DNA from 2 places in the Catalinimonas alkaloidigena genome. Region 2 is predicted to be linked to the other one. Evidence: riboswitches for the same ligand, from Rfam matches in the RefSeq annotation. Region 2 holds a riboswitch; the other holds the start of a gene.

Region 1 (10,783 bases), on a different contig from region 2:
CGTTCCAATGTTCTATACGAACTCAAGCCCCCCGGCGACGTGCGCTATTTTTACCTGTTTGCGTGGATGGGCGCGGTGATTCTGCTCATTACCCTCATCAGCTACGTCAACCTGTCGGTAGCCGTTTACCACGGCCGCCACAAAGAAGTGGGCCTGCGCAAAGTGCTGGGCGCACGCCCCTGGGAACTCCGCGTGCAATTTTTGTGTGAAGCGTTGTTTTTCGCGCTGTTAAGCTGGCTGCTCGCCCTCGGAGTGATCGACGCCCTCCTCCCTGCCTTTAACCGTCTGATGAATCTGGAACTGATCAACCTCTACGTCCGCGACTGGCGCTTCGTACTGGCTCCGCTGGCGTTGGTAGTGCTCATTGCCGGACTGGCGGGTCTTTACCCTGCGCTGCTGCTGGCCGGACAGCACATCGTCGGCCTTTTCCGACCCAAACAACACCCCAAACGCAACGCCCGGCTGCGTCGGGTACTGGTCATCAGCCAGTTTACGCTCATCATTAGTCTGCTGGGCGTCACTTATATCATCAACGATCAGTTGCGTTACGTGCAACGAAAGAACCTGGGGTTTGTGCGGGAAGGGATCGTGCAGATTCCGCTAGAGGATGTCGACGTCTACCAACGTCTGAAACAGCGGCTGGTGCAGGAACCGGACATCCACCAGGTAGGCAGCGGTCTGTTGCCCGGCAGTGCCACGTTCAATCATATCGATTACGTGCCGGAAGGATTTCAGGTGGTGATGGACGATGCGCATACCCTGTATATGGACGTCGCCTACTGGCAGGTATTGGGCATGGACAGTGCCGCCCTGTCGGCAGCGTTGCATCCTGGTGCGCCGGAGCAACTGTTTTACATCAACGAGACCGCCGCCCGTCAGTTCGGCTGGGACGCGCACAGCGCGGTCGGCAAAACGATTGTGCTGGAACCTTCGTGGGAAAACGGGGCCTTGGGCGAGGGCATTCCTAAAACCGTGGCCGGTGTTCTCCCCGACATTCACTTTTTTTCGCTGCGCCAGAAGGTGGGGCCCCTGTTCTATGAAGTAGCCCAGGAGCCCCGGTGGGTGGAGCAGATGGTGGTCCGGTTCGATGCCACGCAGACTTCGCAAGTGCTCTCCCTACTGGAACGCGAATACCAAGCACTGGTCAAAGAGGCCCCGTTCAGCTACGAGTTTCTGACGGAGCGCCTGGATCAACTGTACGCGCAGGAACGAGACATCTCTCGACTGACGCTCGTTATCAGCGGCATCGCCATGGCACTGGCGCTGCTGGGCCTGCTAGGGCTGGTAGCCTACCTGGCGCAAACCCGCACCAAAGAGATCGGCGTGCGCAAAGTACTGGGTGCCTCGATCGGGCAGGTGTTGCTGCTGCTGAACCGGGAATTTATCGTGGGAGTGGCGGTGGCTACCCTCCTCGCCGCACCGGTCGCCTACCTGCTGGCACAGCAGTGGCTGCTGGATTTTGCCTACCGCGTCGATATCAAGGTAAGCATCTTGTTGGTCATTGGTCTGAGCATCAGCCTGCTTACGTCACTGGTAGTCAGCTTACGTTCACTGCTGGTCGCGACCGCCAACCCCGTAGAAGCCTTACGCGATGAATAAGCGACCGATAGCGTATAACCAAAAGAGGGCGGTGCTGTACACACCGCCCTCTTTTGGTTTATAATTCCTCTCTCCGATCAACCGAATGCCGTTTCCACAGCGCCGCCGTCGACACGGACGTTGCTGCCGTTCACGTACGTGGCATGCTCCGAGCAAAGGAAGGCAATGACCGAGGCCACCTCTTTGGGCTTACCGCGGCGCTGCATGGCGATGTACGGTCGCTTGTTTTTGACGAACCATTTCACGGCCTCTTCTTCCGAAGTACCCCGCTCTTTGGCCAGTTCTTCCATCATGGCGTCGGTCATCGGCGTTTCGACGTAGGCCGGCGACACCGTGTTGATCAGAATATCTTCGGCACTATAAGCGCGCGAAAGGCACTTCGACAGGTTGATGATGGCCGCTTTACAGGCGTTGTAGGGGCTTTCTTCTTCGTAGGGCTGGAGGGCGTTTTCCGAAGCGATCAGAATCACCCGCCCCCATTTGTTTTCGAGCATCTGCGGGATAAACGCCCGGCACAGTCGCACGGCCGCCAGCAGGTCGATCTCGATGGTCTTCATCCAGTCGTCGTCGGTCAGCTCCAGAAAGTCGCCCGCCGCGCCGCGCGCCCCGGCGCAGTTGATCAGCATGCTGGCTCCACCGAACTTCTGTTTGACGGTTTCGGCCATCTTCACCACCTGCTCGTTTTCGGCCAGATCGGCCACGATGGTGATGACGTCATTTTTGTCTTTGGCCAGCGCGCGCACCTCGTCGGCCGCTTTCTCCAGCTCTTCTTTATCGATATCGGAAAGAACGATCTTGACTCCTTCTTTCACCAGAAATTTTGCAGTTTCAAGGCCGATTCCCGAATCTCCTCCGGTAATCACGGCTACTTTTCCTTCAATATTTAACTCCATAAAAATAGGTTTTAAAACTAATTATCCATTATAACTGGATAGCGACGAAAGGGTTAGGGATTTGCCGAAAAAATCCAAACGCCCCAGCCTCCGGCCGGACCCCACGGCACGCCTTGAAGCGGGATTTCACGCGGCTGGTTTTCGATTTTGCGGCGGAACCTGTACTTTACGGCCCAACTTTAGGGGTGCCCGCGTCGGGCTGAGATTATACCCTTCGTACCTGATCCGGCAATACCGGCGTAGGAAAAAGTGTCGTTCTCTGCACTGCGGTTCCGCACGAGCGTACTTCCTGAAGTTTAGGTTTCTCTCTATACACAAACCCTATACGCATGGAAATTACCGCCACTTCCGTCTGGACCGACCTGGAAGCCATCCGCACCCAAAACCCTCTTATTCAGAACATTACCAACTACGTGGTGATGAACAACACGGCCAACGCACTGCTGGCGCTAGGCGCCTCGCCCGCGATGGTACATGCGCAGGAAGAGGTCGCCAACTTCGTGAACATCGCCTCGGCGCTGGTCGTCAACATCGGTACCCTCAGCGCCCCCTGGGTCACCGGCATGGAAGTCGCCATGCAACAGGCCGCCTATGCCGAAAAGCCCGTGGTGCTCGATCCGGTCGGCGTGGGCGCTACCCCCTATCGGCTCCACACGGTGCAGAAACTTCTGAGCCAAAGCACGCCCTCCGTGATCCGGGGCAATGCTTCCGAAATTAAAGCGCTGGTAGAACACCACGTCCAATCGAAGGGGGTTGACAGTACGTACAGCTCGGATACCGCCGTCGAGGCTGCCACCCAACTGGCCCGCGAGATCGGCTGTGTTGTCGTGGTGAGCGGCGCGAAAGATTACATCACCGACGGCACGCAGGTGCTGGAAGTGGAAGGTGGTCATCCGCTGATGGGCAAGGTGACGGGGATGGGCTGCACGGCTTCGGCCCTGATCGGCGCGTTTCTGGCCGTTAATCCTGATGCGCTCCCCGCCGCTACGCACGCCATGACGGTGATGGGCATCGCCGGCGAACTCGCCGCCGCAAAATCGTCCGGTCCGGGTACGCTCCAGCTCCATTTTTACGATGCTCTCTACCAACTGACGCTGGAGCAGATCGAAGCGCACAGCCGCATCCGCATGCTGAAAACGGTCGACTGATGAGTGCCATTTATCTGGTGACCGACGCGTCGCTGTGCGATCAGGCGGGTCACACGCTGGAGTTTGTGGTCGAAGCGGCCCTGCAGGCGGGGGTACGGTGGATTCAGTTGCGCGAAAAAGAAGAGACCACGCGCAATTTTGTCCGCAAGGCGCAGCAGATTCAGCAACTCACCCAGGCCTACGGTGCGAAGCTGATCATCAACGACCGGATCGACGTGGCGCTGGCCATCGACGCCGACGGCGTGCACGTAGGGCAGTCCGACATGCCGTATGCGCTGGCGCGTCGCCTGGTCGGCCCGGATAAAATCGTGGGACTGTCGGTCACCAACCTGGCCGAATGGGAAGAAGCCGAAGCCTGGGACGTCGATTATTTTGGGGCGGGGCCCATTTTCCATACCGATACCAAACGCGACATCACGCCGCCGATGGGGCTGGAAGGCCTGCGGCACATGCGGCAACACTCACAGCATCCGATTTTCGCCATCGGGGGCATCCACGAACACAACCTGGACGCCCTGATGCAGACGGGTATTGCGGGCGTCGCCGTGGTGTCGGCGATCTGCTCCGCCACCGATCCGGCTACTGCGGCCCGGCGTTTACTTCACCTCACGCAACACGTACAGTCCTCTTGATGAAATCAACCTACCCCCGCGTCCTGACCATCGCCGGGTCCGACAGCGGCGGCGGCGCAGGCATTCAGGCCGATCTGAAGACATTCTCGGCCCTGGCTTGCTACGGCATGTCGTGCCTCACCGCACTGACCGCCCAGAATACGGTCGGTGTGACGGGCATCCATGCCGTTCCGACCGAGATGGTGGTGCAACAACTGGAAGCCGTTTTCGATGACATCGGTACCGATGCGGTCAAAATCGGCATGCTATTTTCTGCGGAAATCATCGAAGCCGTAGCCGATACGCTGAAACGCTACACGGTCAGGAATGTGGTGCTCGATCCGGTCATGGTGGCCAAAAGTGGCGATCACCTGCTGCGCGAAGAGGCCATTCTCGCGCTCAAGCACCATCTGTTGCCGCTGGTTGATCTGGTCACCCCCAACCTACCCGAAGCCGAAGTGCTGACGGGCCTGCCGGTCAAAACCCTCGCCGAGATGGAACAGGCCGGCCCGGCCCTGTTGACGCAGGGCAGCCGGGCGGCGCTGGTCAAAGGCGGCCACCTGGAAAGCGATACCGTAACCGATCTCCTGTTTGTCTCCGGCGAAGCAATGCCGCTGCGCATGCAGTCCGCACGCATCGACACGCCCAACACCCACGGCACCGGATGCACGCTCTCGTCGGCCATTGCGGCCTTTCTGGCACGGGGCGTTTCGCTCGAAGCGGCGGTACCCCAGGCGCGGAGTTACCTCACGCAAGCGCTTCAGGCGGGGAGCCAGTATGCACTCGGACACGGCCACGGTCCGGTGCATCATTTTCACGCCTGGTGGTCGTAATGTTCTCAACCTTCATCTTTTTTTCGTTTCGTACGCATGTCGTTCACGCCGCAACTCTGGCACGCCATCACGCCGCTTTACCACAGCATCACCGCCCACCCGTTCATCGCGGAACTGACCCAGGGCACGCTGCCGCAGGAAAAATTCCAGCACTACATCCAACAGGATGCGCTCTACCTCGCCGACTTTGCCCGTGCGCTGGCCGTGATGGCCGCCAAAGCCGAACCGACCGCGTGGGTGCATCGCTATTTGCGTTTCGCCGAAGGGGCCATTGTGGTCGAAAAGGCGCTGCACGGAAGTTACTTCCAGACCTTCGGCATTTCGGAGGAAGGGGTCGTTAAATCGCCGGCCTGTTTTGCCTACACCAATTACCTGACGGCCACGTGCTGGCAACAGTCGTTTGCGGTGGGCGTCGCCGCGCTGCTGCCCTGTTTCTGGATTTACCGTGAGGTAGGCAACTTCATCTGGCAACAGCACCAGCCCGACAATCCGTACCAGGCGTGGATCGATACCTACGCCGGGGAGGAATTCAGCGCGATCGTCGACGAGGCAATTCAGCTCACGGATGCCGTAGCGCAGGTGGCCTCTCCCGAAACCCGACACCAGATGCAGGAGGCGTTTCTCTACTCGTCCCGGCTGGAGTGGCTCTTCTGGGACAGCGCCTACCGCCTGGAACAGTGGCCGGTGTAGCAGAAGGTCTACCACGCTGTCGGTTTAGCGCGACCAGCGCTTCCTCTACAATTTAATACACCGGCTTGCAAAGCATCGGGATCGTACCTTTCGTGCCAGGCCTACCTCCTATCTTCACGAGCAATTGCGCTTTTTAACCTGTTAACCAAACAACGTATAGCAATGCGCTGGAAAACGCTGGTCGCCATTGGGACATTTTTTGCCACCACTGCCTTGCAGGCACAAGTCGACTTCAGGCCTGGGTACGTGCTCAGTTATACCGGGGACACCCTTTCCGGAGAGATCGATTACCGGGGCGATGCCCTCATGAGCACGGTCTGTCGGTTTCGGACTTCCGAAGGCGCGGCCGAAAAAGTGTATGCACCGGACGACATTCGGGCCTATCGGTTCACAGACGGTAAATACTACATCACCAAAGTGGTCGAAGGGAAAAACAAGTTTCTGGAGTACTTAGTGAACGGCGAACTGAGCGTGTACTACATGCGCGACCAGTCTGACCATGACCGTTACTTCTTGGGCAAGGATACGGTACTAACCGAAATGCGCTACCAAGAGGCGATCATACAACGCGATGGAAAAAATTACTATACCCACTCGTCCTGGCACATCAACCTTCTGAAGCTTTACACACAGGACGCACCTTCGCTGCAAGCCAACGTTGAGGCCATCCAGAAGCCCGACCATGCCAGTCTGATCAAGCTGGCCAAGCGCTATCATGCCACGGTCTGCAACGGCGAACAGTGCTTGGTTTATGAAAAGCGGGTGCCGTTCCTCAAAGCCAATCCGGAAGTGGTGGTCGGGCTGGTGCATTACCAGCGACCCGTCGTGCGCATCCAGGACAAAAACTACCTGGAACTGGGTGTATTGTTACACGTTTGGATGCCACGCTCTAACGAGAAACTATACTTCCGCACCGGGCTTTTGCACGCCCGTCTGCAACGCGAAAGCAGTACGCTGTCCTACTATAAAATTCCCTTCCAGCTGGAGTACATCTACCCGAAATCGCGCATTCGACCCAAAGCTGCGGCCGGTGTGAACTTCTATTCGCCTTTTTACCAGACGGTTGCAGTGATGGGCGGCCTTCAGGCGCAACTCAGCAGCAGGGTATATTGGTCCGTCAACTACGACATCGACTTTACGTCTTCTGCTAAGATGCCCCTTTTCCCCGAAAAGATGTTTTCGCACGACCTCCAGACGGGCCTATTCTTCCGTTTGTAAGGAGCGTAACCGCTGGTGTGCTTCCCACTTAGCCAATTGCCCGAAACACGCTCACTCAGGTGGGTTCGGCGCGGAGCGGGAACGTTTGCCGGGGCGCGAGGAGCTGTTTGTAGACCGCTTCGTAGCCCTTTACCATGCGCTCAACACCGAAGCGTTTTTCGGTGTGTTCGCGGATGTAACGACGGTCCAGGTCGGCGACGTGCGACAGAAATGCTACGGCATCAGCCACCATTTCGTCGTCGGAGGCAGGGTTGACGATGAAGCCCGTACGCCGGTGTTCGATGAGCTCAGGGACGCTGCCGCGACGGATGGCGACGACGGGCGTGCCGCAGGCCATCGACTCGGCCATCGTCAGGCCGAAAGCTTCTTCGTAGGTGACGAGGTGCAGCGAAGCTTTGGCCCCGGCCAGCCAGCGACTTTTTTCACGGTGGTTCACCGGCCCGATGAAGCGAATCTGGTCGTTCAGATGCGGCTCGATCTGCGTGCGGAAATACGACTCGTTTTCCGACGGGACGATGCCCGCCAGCACCAGCGGCAGACCGGCCTGTTGGGCGACCTGGATCGCCAGGTGAATGCCCTTGTCCGGCGACATGCGCCCGATCACGATCAGGTAGTCGCCAGGAGACTCCTGAAACTCAAAAGAGGCAACCTTGACCCCGTTGTAGACCGTGGCTACGTAACTGAGGTCAGGAGCCAGTTTTCGTTCTGAATCGGAGATGGAGACGTAGTTCAGGTCGCGGTAGTGCTCGTAGAGGGTGCGGCTGCCCGCCTCTGCGGCCGAGCCGTGGAGGGTGGTGACGGTGGGTACGGAAATCAGGTGCGCGAACGGCGTCCCGAAGCAGCCCGCGTGGTTATGCAACACGTCGAGTTTCAGCTTTTTGGCCCGCTCGAACGCATGGGCGATGTGCAGCGTTTCGTACACCCGACTGTCGAGGGCGTGGCCCGGCTGATTAAGTGGATGCGGGCAGACCGATTCCAGACGGGCTTTGGTAAGGCTGTCCGAGGTGGCAAACAGCGTGACGTCGTGGCCACGCGCGACCAGCCCTTCGGTCAGGTGGTGGGCGACCAACTCCCAGCCGCCGTAGTGTTCGGGGGGAGTACGCCAGGCAATGGGGGCCAGAATTCCGATTTTCATAAGTGGTTAGGTTGATTTGAAAGACAGGCAACTTCCGCACGGTCGGCGTGCGACATTTCCTCCGTAAAATCGCGCTTCCTTCCCGCTGCTTGCTTATTTTACCGTATCAAGTGTGTTGCCCGCAGGGCTGTAACCTAATCACTCGCGCGCTGATAGTCAACAGCATCGCCCCTACTTTCCCTTATGAGAACCCTCCGCATCAAATTTCCGAATCCTGACGGACACCAGTTATCGGCCCGGCTGGAGTTGCCTGTCGACAAGCATCCGTACGCCTACGCGCTGTTTGCGCACTGTTTTACCTGCAACAAGAATTACCATTCGGTCCGCCACATCAGCCGGTCGCTGACGGGCAAAGGAATCGCCGTGTTGCGGTTCGATTTTACGGGACTGGGCGAAAGCGAAGGGGAGTTTGCTGATACCAATTTCTCGTCGAACGTGGACGATCTGGTCTGTGCTGCCCGCTGGCTGGCCAAAAATCACCAGCCGCCGTCGCTCCTGATCGGGCACTCGCTGGGCGGAGCGGCCGTGCTGTTTGCCGCCCGGGAGCTGGACAGCGTAAAAGCCGTCGTCACCATCGGAACGCCCGCCGAGCCGGTCCACGTCAGTCGGCTGGTCAAAAGCGAGCGGGCCCAGATCGAAGCCGAAGGCAAGGCCGAAGTGGCCATTGGTGGGGAATCGTTCGTGATCAGCAAGGAATTTCTGGACGACCTGGAGGCCAACAAGAGTGAGCAGGTGGTGCATCAACTCCAACGCGCATTGCTGATTCTGCACTCGCCACAGGACCGGATCGTATCGGTCGAAAACGCCGCCAAACTCTACCAGTACGCCCGCCACCCAAAAAGCTACGTATCGCTCGACGGAGCCGACCACCTGTTGTCCAACGAAGCCGATGCCTGTTATGCCGGTGACCTCATTGCCACCTGGTCGACGCGCTACGTACCGGTACCGCCCCCGGCGCAGGTCGATTCGGACAAAGAGGTGGCCGTGCGCACCGAGCCGGGAAGCTTTACCAGTTTTGTCAAAGCCGGACGTCACCATTTTATAGCGGACGAGCCACAGGACATCGGCGGACACGACTTCGGCCCCACGCCCTACCATTTGCTGACCGCCGCGCTGGGGGCCTGCACGGGCATGACGCTGCGCATGTACGCCGACCGCAAAGGCTGGCCGCTGCAAGCCGTGGTAGTGCACTTGCAACACGACAAAGCTCACGCCGAAGACTGCAACAAGGTGGAAGATGCGCCCTGCAAGGTCGACCGCATCGACCGGCAACTGGAACTGAAAGGTGAGCTGACCGACGCGCAACGCAACCGCCTGCTGGAGATCGCCAACCGCTGCCCCGTACACAAAACCCTCCTCGAAGGCGTCGAAGTCAATACTTTGCTGAAAACGTAGTGCTTATGCCCAACACGTCCCCGCCGTCCCGGCCCGAGTGGCTGGAAAAATTGCAGAACGAAAGCTGGCAGGCCGAAATCCTCTTGTCCAGCCTGATTCTGTTTTCTTTATTTCAGGTACCTGCCGCCACAGAACGCGGACGGCTCTGGTTCAAGCGGGAATTCTTCGAGATCGGCGACATCGACACGGCCATGTTCCTGATCAATTCGGCGGTCTACTGGCTGATCACGGGCTTTGTGTTGCACCTGCTGCTGCGTGGGATCTGGATCGGGCTGGTGGGCCTGAGTTACACGTTTCCGAAGGGTATCCGTCCCGAACGGCTGCGGTACCAGGCTCGCTTTCAACGCACGGTCGAAGGACTCGTGTCCCCTTCTGATCGCATTCTGGTCCTCGAAAAATACTGTAGCGTCATTTTTGCGATTGCCTTTCTCTTCTTTATGTGCATGCTCGGCCTGCTGCTGTTCTTTCTGACGCTGGGCACCTTGCTGATCGGCCTCTACATTTATTTCACGGGGAATTTCCAGCTTCCGTGGTTCGTGCGGCTGTACGCATATACGCTGTCGGTGATGGGCTTGGTGTACCTGTTCGACTTTCTGAGCCTCGGGGCAATCAAAAGGCTCCGCTGGCTCGCGCCGGTCTATTATCCGATCTACCGATTTTTCAACTGGTTTACCCTCGCCTCGTTCTACCGCGACATTTACTACGTCCTGATCACCAACATTCGCCGCTGGAAAATCGTCACGGCCATTGGGGTGTACGCCTGTCTGTCCATCGCCATGATCGTTTTACAATTTTTTTCGGTGTATTCACGCACGTGGATGAGCGGGCTCGACTATTACTACGACCGGAGCGGGACGACGGCCTACGCCGGGTACTATGCCGACCTGGCGCAAGAGTTCTCCCAACGGGCGCACATTCAGTCCGACATCATCCGCAACGAGCCCATCCGTCTGTTTGTCGTGCAACACGCGACGTACGAAGATTCGCTGCAAACGTACTGTCACCTTCCGGACGACGCTTCCGCCCCGCAAGCGGATTCCCTGACGCTGGCCTGCCTGCGCGACTACTACCGCATCACGATCGACGATTCGCTGCACACGTCCGTACGCTGGTTTTTCCAGACGCACCCCATTACCGACCAGAAGGGGGTACTGACGTGGCTCGACGTACGGCAACTGGCGTCGGGACCGCATCTGCTGACCATTTCCCTTGCGCGGCAACGTCCCTACACCCTGGCACAGATTCCGTTTTACAAACAGTA
Region 2 (10,783 bases):
CTTGCGTAATCCCTGGAAGTTTTATCCCGATCCGGAAACCGGTACGCTGTGGGTAGCCGACGTAGGCCAGAACAAAATCGAAGAAATCGATCGGGTGGAGAAAGGCGGGAATTACGGTTGGCGGTTGATGGAAGCGTCGGCGTGTTACAACCCCTCTACCTGCGACACAGCGGGGCTCAACCTGCGTTTGCCCGTCTGGGAGTATTCCCACGACCAGGGTGATGTGTCGATCACAGGCGGGATGGTGTACCGGGGTCAGGCGGCGCCCAGTCTGCAGGGAAAGTACATTTACGGTGACTACGTCAGCGGTCGCATCTGGTCGCTCGACGCCGTAGCGGTGTCTGATACGAGCCCGTTCCTTTTGAAGATGAACGGTAACATTTCCACCTTCGGCCTCGATGCCGCCGGCGAACTGTACGTAGCCAACTACCGCCAGGGTAAACTGTATCAGCTCGTAGAGGTCACTCCTACGCCATCGCGTTCTTCCATGACGCCCCTTGATTTCTCGGTGCAGCCCAACCCCGGCGGGGCGGCCTTTCAGTTTACCATCAACACCCAGGCTACCGACAAAGCAACGTTGCAGCTTTTCGACCATCAGGGACGGCACGTCGACACCTTGTTCCGCAACGAACGCGTCACGCCCGGTACACGCCAGGTCGATTATGCAGCCCGTCACTTGCCTTCAGGAGTGTACATCGCCCAACTAACTACCTCGTCCGGGTTGCAGACCCTGCGATTGGTCCGACAATAATTTGTATTTTATCGGCCGAAAATGTGCTGAAAAGCCTTTCCCGTAACACCAGGGAAATGGTATTATTGTCCTACTGTGCGGATTGCTCTGATGACCACCTTGAACGTAGTGCTTTTGGTCGTTACGTTCCTGGCTTACCTTGCTTCGTATATCAACCCGGAACGCGCCTGGTGGGCCGGGTTCATGGCCCTGGCGATTCCTATTACGCTGGTGCTAAACGTCATTTTTGCGCTCTATTGGCTGGTGACCCGCCCACTGCGGGCGTTGTACTCGGTGGCGGTGCTGCTGTTAGGTTACCGGTTTATTCAGGCTACCATCGCCTTTTCCCCACAGGACGAAGACGCCCCGCCGCCCGACTTTACGGTGATGACCTACAACGTACGGGCGTTTAACCTGTACCACAGTGCTTCGTCGGAAGAGATGATCCGGTGGGTCAGCCAGACCCGTGCCGATATCGTGTGCCTGCAGGAATTTTATAACCAGAACGGCTCCGACAAGTTCAGCGCCATCGCGCGCATCAGCCACGGTCCGCTGAACCACTACTATTTTTCGCCGTGGGTCACCACCAAGCGGAAAGGGCAGTTCGGCATGGCGATTTTCAGTACACATCCCATTATTTACCAGGGCACGTTGGAACTGAGCAAAGCCACCAACAATCAGATCATCTACGCCGACATCCGCCTGCCGAAGGGCATGGTGCGGGTGTACAACATCCACCTGCAATCTATGCGCATCAGCGCCGAAGAACTAAATCTGGATGTGTCGGAAGAAGAAATGCGCAAACACGCCTCCAGTGTGACCGATAAATTGCGCGGCGGATTCGAAGAACGCGGGCGGCAGATGCGGGCGCTGGAAGAAAGCATCAAAACCAGTCCTTATCCGGTGCTGGTCTGCGGCGACCTGAACGATCTGCCGTACAGCCACACGTACTACCGACTCAACAACGAACTGCAAAACGCATTCGAAAAGGCCGGACACGGGCTCGGCGTTTCTTACGCGGGCAACCTGCCTTTTTTACGGATCGACAACCAGTTTGCCGACCAGCGTTTCAACGTAGTGGGGTACGAGACTTTTTATAATGCTATCTGGTCCGACCATTATCCAGTGAAGGCGGCCTATACCTTTAAATCTGCCCGGGAAAATTAAAAAAGGTGTAATCTTTGGGCGCTTCTTACGTAGAGTCTAAAGAGCAGAGCAGCCGGGGAGCCATTTTTTACAACGCTACCAGCATTTCCGTAAAGATTTATTCGACTATGTTCTCGAACGCCGTTTACGTCCGCAAAAGGTCGGTCTATCACGGGTTACTCTTCCTGACGGTGTTGTCGACGGTCGCTACGCTGGCCTCGTACTACTTTACGCACATTTCGCCGCAGGTATTCTGGCCGGGCGCGTTTTTGTCGCTGGGCCTGCCCATGCTGCTGGGGTTCAACCTTCTGCTGATTTTGCTGTGGCTGATGGTACGCCCTTCGCTGGCGGTGTGGCCGCTCGGGCTGCTCATTGCAGGCGCGCCGTTCATCTCGGCAACCGTGTCGATTCGCCCGGCAGAACTGCCCCCGGTCACCGACAGTAGCCGGACCTTCAACGTGTTGAGTTACAACGTCAGTACGTTCATTTCGGGGCGGCACTACTTAAAGTACATCGGCAAAGAAAACGCCCTCCCGATGGTGGAGTGGGTCACCAACAGCAAGGCGGACATCCTCTGCCTGCAGGAATTTTACAACAACGACTCGTCGTCGATTTACAACACCGTCGAGCGGCTGATCAGCAGCGGGCGGCCTTACTACTACATGACGCCCATCAAAAACTACCAGGACGAAGGCGGCTTCCACAGCGTGGCCATCTTCTCGCGGTATCCAATTGTGCGCGGGGGCGACGTAATTGTCGGGAAGCAGAGCGACCTGAACCGGGGGCTGTTCGCCGACATCAAAGTCGCCAACGACACGGTGCGCGTGTACAGCCTTCACCTGGAATCGATGACGATCAACGAAGCATCGCTGTTTTCGGCCAACTCGTCCGAAAAGTGGTTGCAGAGCGTACAGACGGCGCTGGGAAAAATCCGGCGGGGCACCCGCGTGCGGGGCGAACAGATCGACCTGTTGAAGGAACACATCGCCAACAGTCCTTATCCGGCCATTGTGTGCGGCGACTTTAACGACCTCCCCTACTCGTACACCTATTTCCGGCTCAAAAAGCAGATGCTGAGCGCCTTCGAGGAGGCGGGTAACGGCTTTGGTTTTACCTACAACGGCAAGTTGTTTTTTCTACGACTCGACAATCAGTTCTACGACCCGGTCTTCCAGATTCACCATTTTGAAACCCTGCGGTCGGTGCCCTACTCCGAGCATTTTCCGATTGAGGGGACCTACTCGCTTCCCGCCGGGTAATTTTGCTATTTTTGCAGCCGTTTCAATCCCGAGAGGTTTGCGTTCCGCCATGGTTCAGTCCCTAAAAATTTACGATACACTTTCGCGCCAAAAGAAAGATTTTCAGCCCCTGAATCCTCCTTTCGTAGGCATGTACGTCTGCGGTCCTACGGTCTACGGCGAAGCACACCTGGGGCACGCCCGCTCGGCCATCACGTTCGACACCGTTTTTCGTTACCTGACGCACCTCAAGTACCGCGTGCGCTACGTGCGGAACATCACCGACGTGGGGCACCTGTCCGACGAAGTAGCGGGCGAAGGCGAAGACCGCATTGCCAAACGGGCACGGCTGGAACAACTGGAGCCGATGGAAGTGGTGCAGTACTACACCAACCGCTACCACGCCGACATGGCCGCGCTCAACACCTGGCCGCCCAGCATTGAACCGCGCGCGTCCGGGCACATCACCGAACAGATCGGGATGATCGAGGCCATTCTGGCCAACGGCTTTGCGTACGAGGTGAACGGCTCGGTGTATTTCGACGTCAACAAATACCAGGAGGCCAACGGCAGCTACGGCGAACTGTCAGGGCGGGTGATTGATGACCTGATGACCGGCACACGCACCCTCGACGGGCAAAGCGAAAAACGCAATCCGCTCGATTTTGCCCTCTGGAAGCGCGCCTCTCCCGAACACCTAATGCGGTGGCCGTCGCCCTGGAGCGAAGGGTTTCCGGGCTGGCACCTGGAATGCTCGGTGATGGGCGGCAAGTACCTGGGCACGCAGTTCGACATCCACGGCGGGGGCATGGACCTGATGTTTCCGCACCACGAGTGCGAAATTGCCCAGTCGAAAGCCTCGCACGGCGAAGCGCCGGTACGCTACTGGATGCACAACAACATGATCACGATCAACGGACAGAAAATGGGACGTTCGTTGAACAACTTCATCAACCTGCACCAGTTCTTCTCGGGCGACCATGAACTGCTCGACCAGGCGTATACGCCCATGACCATCCGCTTTTTCGTCTTGCAGGCGCATTACCGCAGCACGCTCGATTTCTCGAACGAGGCGTTGGTGGCGGCCCGCAAAGGCTACAAAAAGATGATGAACGGCCTGCTGGCGCTGCACAAGCTGGACTACCCGGCCGAAGAAGAAACCCTGAACCTAAAGCTGGCACAACAGATCACGCAATTGTGCGACCAGTGCTATCAGGGCATGAACGACGACTTCAACACGGCCGTAACCATCGCGGCGTTGTTCAATCTGGTAAAACGGATCAACTCGTTTGCCGTGAACCCCGAAACCATCGGTACGGTTAGCCGCGCGACGTTCGAGCGGATGAAAGAAACGTTCGGTACGTTCGTTACCGAAGTGCTGGGGTTGCGCGAAGAACGCGCCGAAGACCAGACCACCCTGATCAGTGCGCTGTTGGAAATGTACCGGGAAGCCAAAGCCTCCAAAGCGTACGACCGCGTCGACCGCATTCGGGCCGATTTTCGCCAGCAAGGGTTAATTATCAAAGATACCAAACAGGGCGTCGAGTGGGCCTACGAGGAATAGTAACGCATGAAGAGATCGCTTAGCACCAGTACCGTACCCACCGGAAAAGCCCTGGCCTTTGGGCTCGGAATGATGCTTCTGGTCAGCGCGTGCGACGATACAAAAACGTCTCAGACCACCGAAAATAGCCCTCCCCCAGCGGCATTGGTTCAGGCCCCCGACTTCAATGCCGACTCGGCCTATGCGTTTGTCGAAGCACAGGTGGCGTTCGGCCCGCGCGTACCCAATACGCCCGCGCACCGGCAGTGCGGCGATTACCTGGTCAACTACATGCGGGGCATCGGCTGGGAGGTACAAGAGCAAAATTTCGAGGCTACGGCCTGGGACGAAACGGTCCTGAACGGCCGCAACATCATCAGTACCCTGAATCCACAGGCCAACAAGCGCATCCTGCTAATGGCACACTGGGACACACGTCCTTATGCCGATCAGGATTCGGTGCGGCAGCGCGAACCCATCGAAGGCGCAAACGACGGCGGCAGTGGCGTAGCGGTGCTGATGGAAGTAGCACGGGTGCTTCAGGCATCGAACCTGCCGCAGAACTTGGGGGTAGACATCATTTTTACCGATGCGGAAGACTACGGCCAACCTGAAAGCGAACGCGACGGGGCCGGGAAACAGGATACGTGGTGCCTGGGCGCACAGCACTGGGCCAAAAATCCGCACCGCAAGGGCTTTTACTACGGCATTCTGCTCGATATGGTCGGGGCGGAAGGAGCGCAATTTGCGCGCGACGAAATTTCCATGCAGGCGGCGCCGTCGGTCGTTGACCGGGTATGGAAGATCGGCACTCAACTCGGGTACTCTTCTTATTTCTCGTACCAAACGGCCAGCGGCTTGCTCGACGAGCACTATTACGTCAACCGCATCGCGCGCATCCCGATGATTGACATCATCCAGTACGATCCGGTCCACGACGATTACTTCTACGAGCACTGGCACACGCACGAGGATACGCTGGAGCACATCAACCGCGAAACGCTTAAGGCCGTCGGGCAAACCCTGCTGCAAACGCTCTTTCAGGAAGCCGGACCGGTCGGTGCCTAGTCACTGCTGCGCCGGATAGTAGAGCAATTCCTGCGCGTACGCTTCTGAAGGTTCTCCTTCTGGCTGCGCCGCAAACGTGTTGGTCTCGCGACTGGCGGCCATCTGCACCAGCGGCCACAGTTTTTCTGGTTGCAGAGGATGAATCTGCGTAGTGGTCCACTCACGTTCGCCCCGCGCTACGGGTTGTAAATACCGAAGCGCCGCCGGAATGCCGCTGCCTTGCGCCGTTTCGTAGGACCACAGATTCACTCCGACCTGATCGGCCAGGTACACCATGTTCAGCATCGCCCGCAAATTCATGATGCTATAGTCCCACGACCGCGTACGGGCCAGTTCTTCGGGCTGGCTACCGTCGGGAGCCAGTTGCGGGTCGAGGCGGCGCGTTCGAAAGGCCAGGGCAGTTTGCCGCGCGATCCGCGGCTGTCCGGTGTACAGCGCCAGGGTGACCACCTGTCCGTCGTACCAGGTGCCGTGGTTGTTGTGCGTGTCGCGCTCTTCCTGCCCGATGCGGCTGGTGCGTAACCACCGCAGGTACGCTTGGCACCACGCCTGCATGGCGGCTTCGTCGGCGGGCGTCCAGAAGGCAGTTTGCTGCAACAGCCCGATTGCATCCACCACCTTGATGAGGTCGCGCGTTTCGATAATGCCATAGGGTCGCCCTTCGGCGTGTCCCGGTACGCCCTGCCCGTAGTTCAGGTGTGGGTTCATGCGCGTCTCGGGCGTCAGAAACCAATGACGAATCAGGTCGGCGGCGTGTGCTGCGTAAGCCTCTTCGCCGGTAAAAACGTAGACCAGCGCGAGTTGGAAGCTTTCTTCCACCACGTTCTTGAAATAGGTAGCATCGGAAATGGCACGCACTTCGGGGTTGATCTGACCGTCGCGTCGGACGTAGGGAAGCCCGTCGCGTTTAGTAGAATCAGGCCACCAGTAAATGCCCATGCTGAGGTAATCGTGCTTGTCGCCACTGGGCGGAAGAAACGCCTTTTCCATCACCGAATAGGGACCGTTCTGCACCATCGCATCCGCCTCTTCACGCAGTAAGGTCAAGGCCGCGCGGCTACGTTCGTCGGTCGGCAGCAGCTGCTTTGCACGCGACAACCGGGCAGGTGTCGTCAGGAAAATACGCGGGTGTTGCGTCGCCAGACGGCGCTGTTCCTCTCCATAGTGCAATCGCAACAGCGCCTCCACGTAATAGTAATCGGCGTAGTTGAGCGGCACATCCACTTCGCTGTGCTCAGGAAAATGGCCAACGCTGTGCGACAGCAGAAAGCTGGCGTCCGGGGCGGTGTTCCGGTACGGAGGGGCCGACAGCGTTTGCAGGATGGTCCGCGCCGTCTGGCGGTAGGTCGCCTGCATATCCGGGGAATACGCGCTCAATTCGAGCAACGCCGAAGCGAGAATAGCCGCCGCCGACGCGTCGCGGGGTGCGTCGGGAATGTCGGGAGCATCGAAGTCCCAGTATGGTATTTTGTCGTCGGGCAGGTGCGGATGCTCCAACACAAACGTCGCAATGCGCTGCGCCAGCGCTAGAAATTGCGCGTCGCCCGTTTCCCGGTAAGCCACCGTAAACCCGTATAAACCCCACGCCTGCCCCCGTGCCCAGGCCGACTCGTCGGCCGCACCCTGGTGGGTTTGCCGCTGCCGCACCTCGCCACTCGTCGTGTCGTAGTCCACCACGTGGTACGAGCTGAAATCGGAACGGAAATGGTGGCGCAGGGTGGTAAGGGCGTGTTGATACGCTACGCGGTAAAACGATGAGTCGCCCGTGAGGCGGGTGGCTGCAAACAACAGCTCCAGATTCATCATGTTGTCGATGATCACGGGATATTGCCACTGAGTGGCGTGGTGATCCCACGAACGGATTGTCCCCGTGGCAGGTCGAAACCGGCTCATCAACGCGCGCGCACCCTGCACCAGCACGTCGCGATACGCTTCATCGCCCGTCAGGGCATACCCCGTTCCGTAGCTGTTGTAGAGCATAAAGCCCAGGTCGTGCGTCCCGCGATTGTATTGTTCTTTCGCCAGCCGAGCCGTGTACTGCATCGCCATCTGCTGCACGGCCGGATCGGCCGTGTATTCGTAAAGCAACCACAGGGTGCCCGGAAAAAAGCCGCTTGTCCAGTCATCGCTCGCCAACAGCCGTACCGAACCGTCCGGACGAGTCGTACGGGGCAGTCCGGCCGAATCCTGGTAGAGCGTGGCGACGCGCATCAGTTGCGTCTGCGCACGTTGCAGCGACTCGTGAAGGGGAAGCGGCACCTCGGCAGTTTCGTGAACGGCAGGTGGGTGGCAGGCAATGGGGAGTAGAAGAAACAGCAGAAAACGGAGAGCGTGGTGCATAAGTCGACAAGGGTTGTACCCCAAAGAATAGCGCAACGGCATTTTCCTACTCTTTTTGGTTCTCCATCCGGTGCATTTGCTTTCCGACGCGGGTTCTCTACCTTTGCGGCACGGGGTGCCCTGCATGTAACAAACGGGCTGAGATCATACCCATTGAACCTGATCCGGTTAGTACCGGCGAAGGGAACGTATGGTAATACGGAACAGGACAGCCGTTCCCCTGGCTGTTCGCGATGTTTCAATTTTTTCCAAAATCTTAATGCAATTTGTACGGAAAGCGCTTTTCAGCACGATGCTGCTGCTGGGAAGCTTCGTGCCCCTGATGGCACAAAATCTATCGGGTACCGTGGTCGATGCGGAAACGCAGGAGCCGCTGACGGGTGCCCACGTCGTGATCGTCAACACCTACCGCGCCGCCTACGTCGGTCCCGAGGGAGAATTTACGATCCAGAATTTACCGGCCGGGAGCTACGACCTGCGCGTCACGTATGTCGGCTACGATGCCTATACCGAGGAAATCGCGGTTCCCTCTCCCTCCGAACTGCAAATCACCCTGCAGCGAAGTACTACCCTGACCGAAGAGGTGGTCGTTTCTTCGACGCGGGTGACGGAACGGAGTGCGGTCGCGTACACGGACGTAGACCGGGAGCAGATCCAGAAGATGAATCTGGGGCAGGACATTCCGCAACTGCTGCAACTGACCCCTTCGGTGGTGAGCACGTCGGACGCGGGGGCGGGCGTCGGCTACACCAGCATCCGCATCCGGGGCAGCGACCCGACGCGCACGAACGTGACCATCAACGGCATTCCGTACAACGATGCCGAATCGCAGGGAACGTTTTTTGTCGACCTGCCCGACTTTGCCTCGTCCGTCCAGAGCATCCAGATTCAGCGGGGCGTCGGCACCTCGACCAACGGGGCGGGCGCGTTCGGCGCGACGGTCAACATCCAGACCAACACGCTGGAGCGCGAGCCTTACGCGCAGGTGAGCAACTCGTTCGGGTCATACAACACCTGGAAACACACCGTTCGGGTGGGCACCGGCTTGCTCGGCGGCCACTGGGCCTTCGACGGGCGTCTGTCCAAAATCTCGTCCGACGGCTACATCGACCGGGCGCGCTCCGACCTGAAATCGTTCTTCACCTCAGCGGGGTATTACGGCGAAAAAACGGTCGTGAAGCTGAACGTCTTCTCCGGTTTTGAAGAGACGTACCAGGCCTGGAACGGCGTGCCCGAAGCGGTGGCCAAAGGCGATGCCGCCGGCATTGAGGAATTCATCGGCCTGAACTGGCCTTCGGACGCAAATGCCCAGTACCTCCGCACCGCCGGACGCACGCTGAACTACGCGGGCACCGACTTTTTCCAGCAGTTTCCGGCGTACAACAACGAAGTGGACCATTACCAGCAGGACCACGCGCAACTGTTTCTGACGCAGGAACTTTCCCCGTCACTCAACCTGAACATCGCCGGGTTCTACACGCGCGGCCTCGGCTATTACGAACAGTACAAAGTCGGGGAAGATTTTGCCGCTTACCAATTGTCGAACGTCGTGCTCGGAAACGATACGCTGACCGAGACGGACCTGGTGCGGCGGCGCTGGCTCGACAACCACTTCTACGGAACGGTGTTTTCGGCAAATTACACCGAAGGACGCCTGAGCGCGACGGTCGGCGGCGGCTGGAACCGGTACGACGGCGACCACTACGGCGAAATTATCTGGGCACAGTACGCGAGCGATCATAATCTAGGCGATCGGTATTACCAGGGCAACGGCCTGAAGTCGGACTTCAACGTGTATTCGAAGGCGAATTACCAGTTCACCGATGCGCTGAGCGGCTTTCTGGATCTGCAATACCGCACGATCGGCTACGACATCGGTGGCACCGACAACGACCAGCGGACGCTGGATCTGTCGACGCAATATGATTTCTTCAATCCCAAACTGGGCCTGAACTACCAGTGGAACGACCGTCGCAGTCTGTACGCGTCGTTTAGCGTGGCAAACCGGGAGCCGAGCCGCACCAACCTGGTCGATGCCCCCGCGGGGAGTTTGCCGACTGCCGAAACCCTGTACGACCTGGAAGCGGGTTACCGCGAACAGTCGACGCGGGCCTCGTGGAGCGTGAATTACTATTTGATGCAGTACAAAGATCAGTTGATTCAGACAGGCGAATTGAACGACGTGGGCAGTCCGCTGATGGTCAATGTCCCTCGCAGTTACCGCACCGGCGTGGAACTGGTGGCGGCCCTCCGCCCGGTCGACTGGCTGACCTGGAACCTGAACGCGACTTTCAGCCTCAACAAGATCGACGAGTTCCGGGAGCTGAATTACGTCTATGATGCGTATTACGACGTGGTAGGCGACACTACACTTGTCTACACCAACACCACCATGTCGTTTTCGCCGTCGGTGATCGGGGCGTCCAGCCTGCAAATTACTCCCGTGGAAGGATTGGAATTGGCGGTGCTGACCAAATACGTGGGTGACCAGTACCTGGACAATACGCAAAACGAGACGCGTAAACTGGATGCGTACCTGGTCAATGACTTGCGGGCGAGCTACTCGCTGGCGGCGCTGGGCGCGAAGGAAATCAACCTGACGCTGCTGGTGAACAACGTGTTCAACACGATGTATTCCTCGAACGGCTATACGTATCTGACGCTCTTCCAGGGCGAAAGTGGTATCAACCTCACCAACAACAACTTTGTCTATCCGCA

The links. A riboswitch is a leader RNA that binds a small molecule or an ion and turns the genes downstream of it on or off. The one in region 2 is predicted to bind thiamine pyrophosphate.
Region 1: it holds a riboswitch for thiamine pyrophosphate, as region 2 does, so the genes downstream of both, thiM (hydroxyethylthiazole kinase) here and BLR44_RS10345 (TonB-dependent receptor) in region 2, are expected to answer to the same signal.

The regions. Positions count from the first base shown of each region.
Region 1 is NZ_FNFO01000001.1:574,641-585,423, reverse strand. Features, by position in the region: gene BLR44_RS02210 (ABC transporter permease) at 1-1,599, shown strand, start outside; gene BLR44_RS02205 (SDR family NAD(P)-dependent oxidoreductase) at 1,677-2,492, opposite strand; TPP riboswitch at 2,664-2,755, shown strand; gene thiM (hydroxyethylthiazole kinase) at 2,822-3,640, shown strand; gene thiE (thiamine phosphate synthase) at 3,640-4,272, shown strand; gene thiD (bifunctional hydroxymethylpyrimidine kinase/phosphomethylpyrimidine kinase) at 4,272-5,084, shown strand; gene tenA (thiaminase II) at 5,121-5,774, shown strand; gene BLR44_RS02180 (hypothetical protein) at 5,937-6,992, shown strand; gene BLR44_RS02175 (glycosyltransferase family 4 protein) at 7,048-8,127, opposite strand; gene BLR44_RS02170 (bifunctional alpha/beta hydrolase/OsmC family protein) at 8,311-9,522, shown strand; gene BLR44_RS02165 (hypothetical protein) at 9,528-10,783, shown strand, end outside.
Region 2 is NZ_FNFO01000003.1:744,739-755,521, reverse strand. Features, by position in the region: gene BLR44_RS10375 (PQQ-dependent sugar dehydrogenase) at 1-751, shown strand, start outside; gene BLR44_RS10370 (endonuclease/exonuclease/phosphatase family protein) at 842-1,897, shown strand; gene BLR44_RS10365 (endonuclease/exonuclease/phosphatase family protein) at 1,912-3,135, shown strand; gene cysS (cysteine--tRNA ligase) at 3,185-4,678, shown strand; gene BLR44_RS10355 (M28 family peptidase) at 4,685-5,725, shown strand; gene BLR44_RS10350 (alginate lyase family protein) at 5,726-8,065, opposite strand; TPP riboswitch at 8,167-8,269, shown strand; gene BLR44_RS10345 (TonB-dependent receptor) at 8,325-10,783, shown strand, end outside.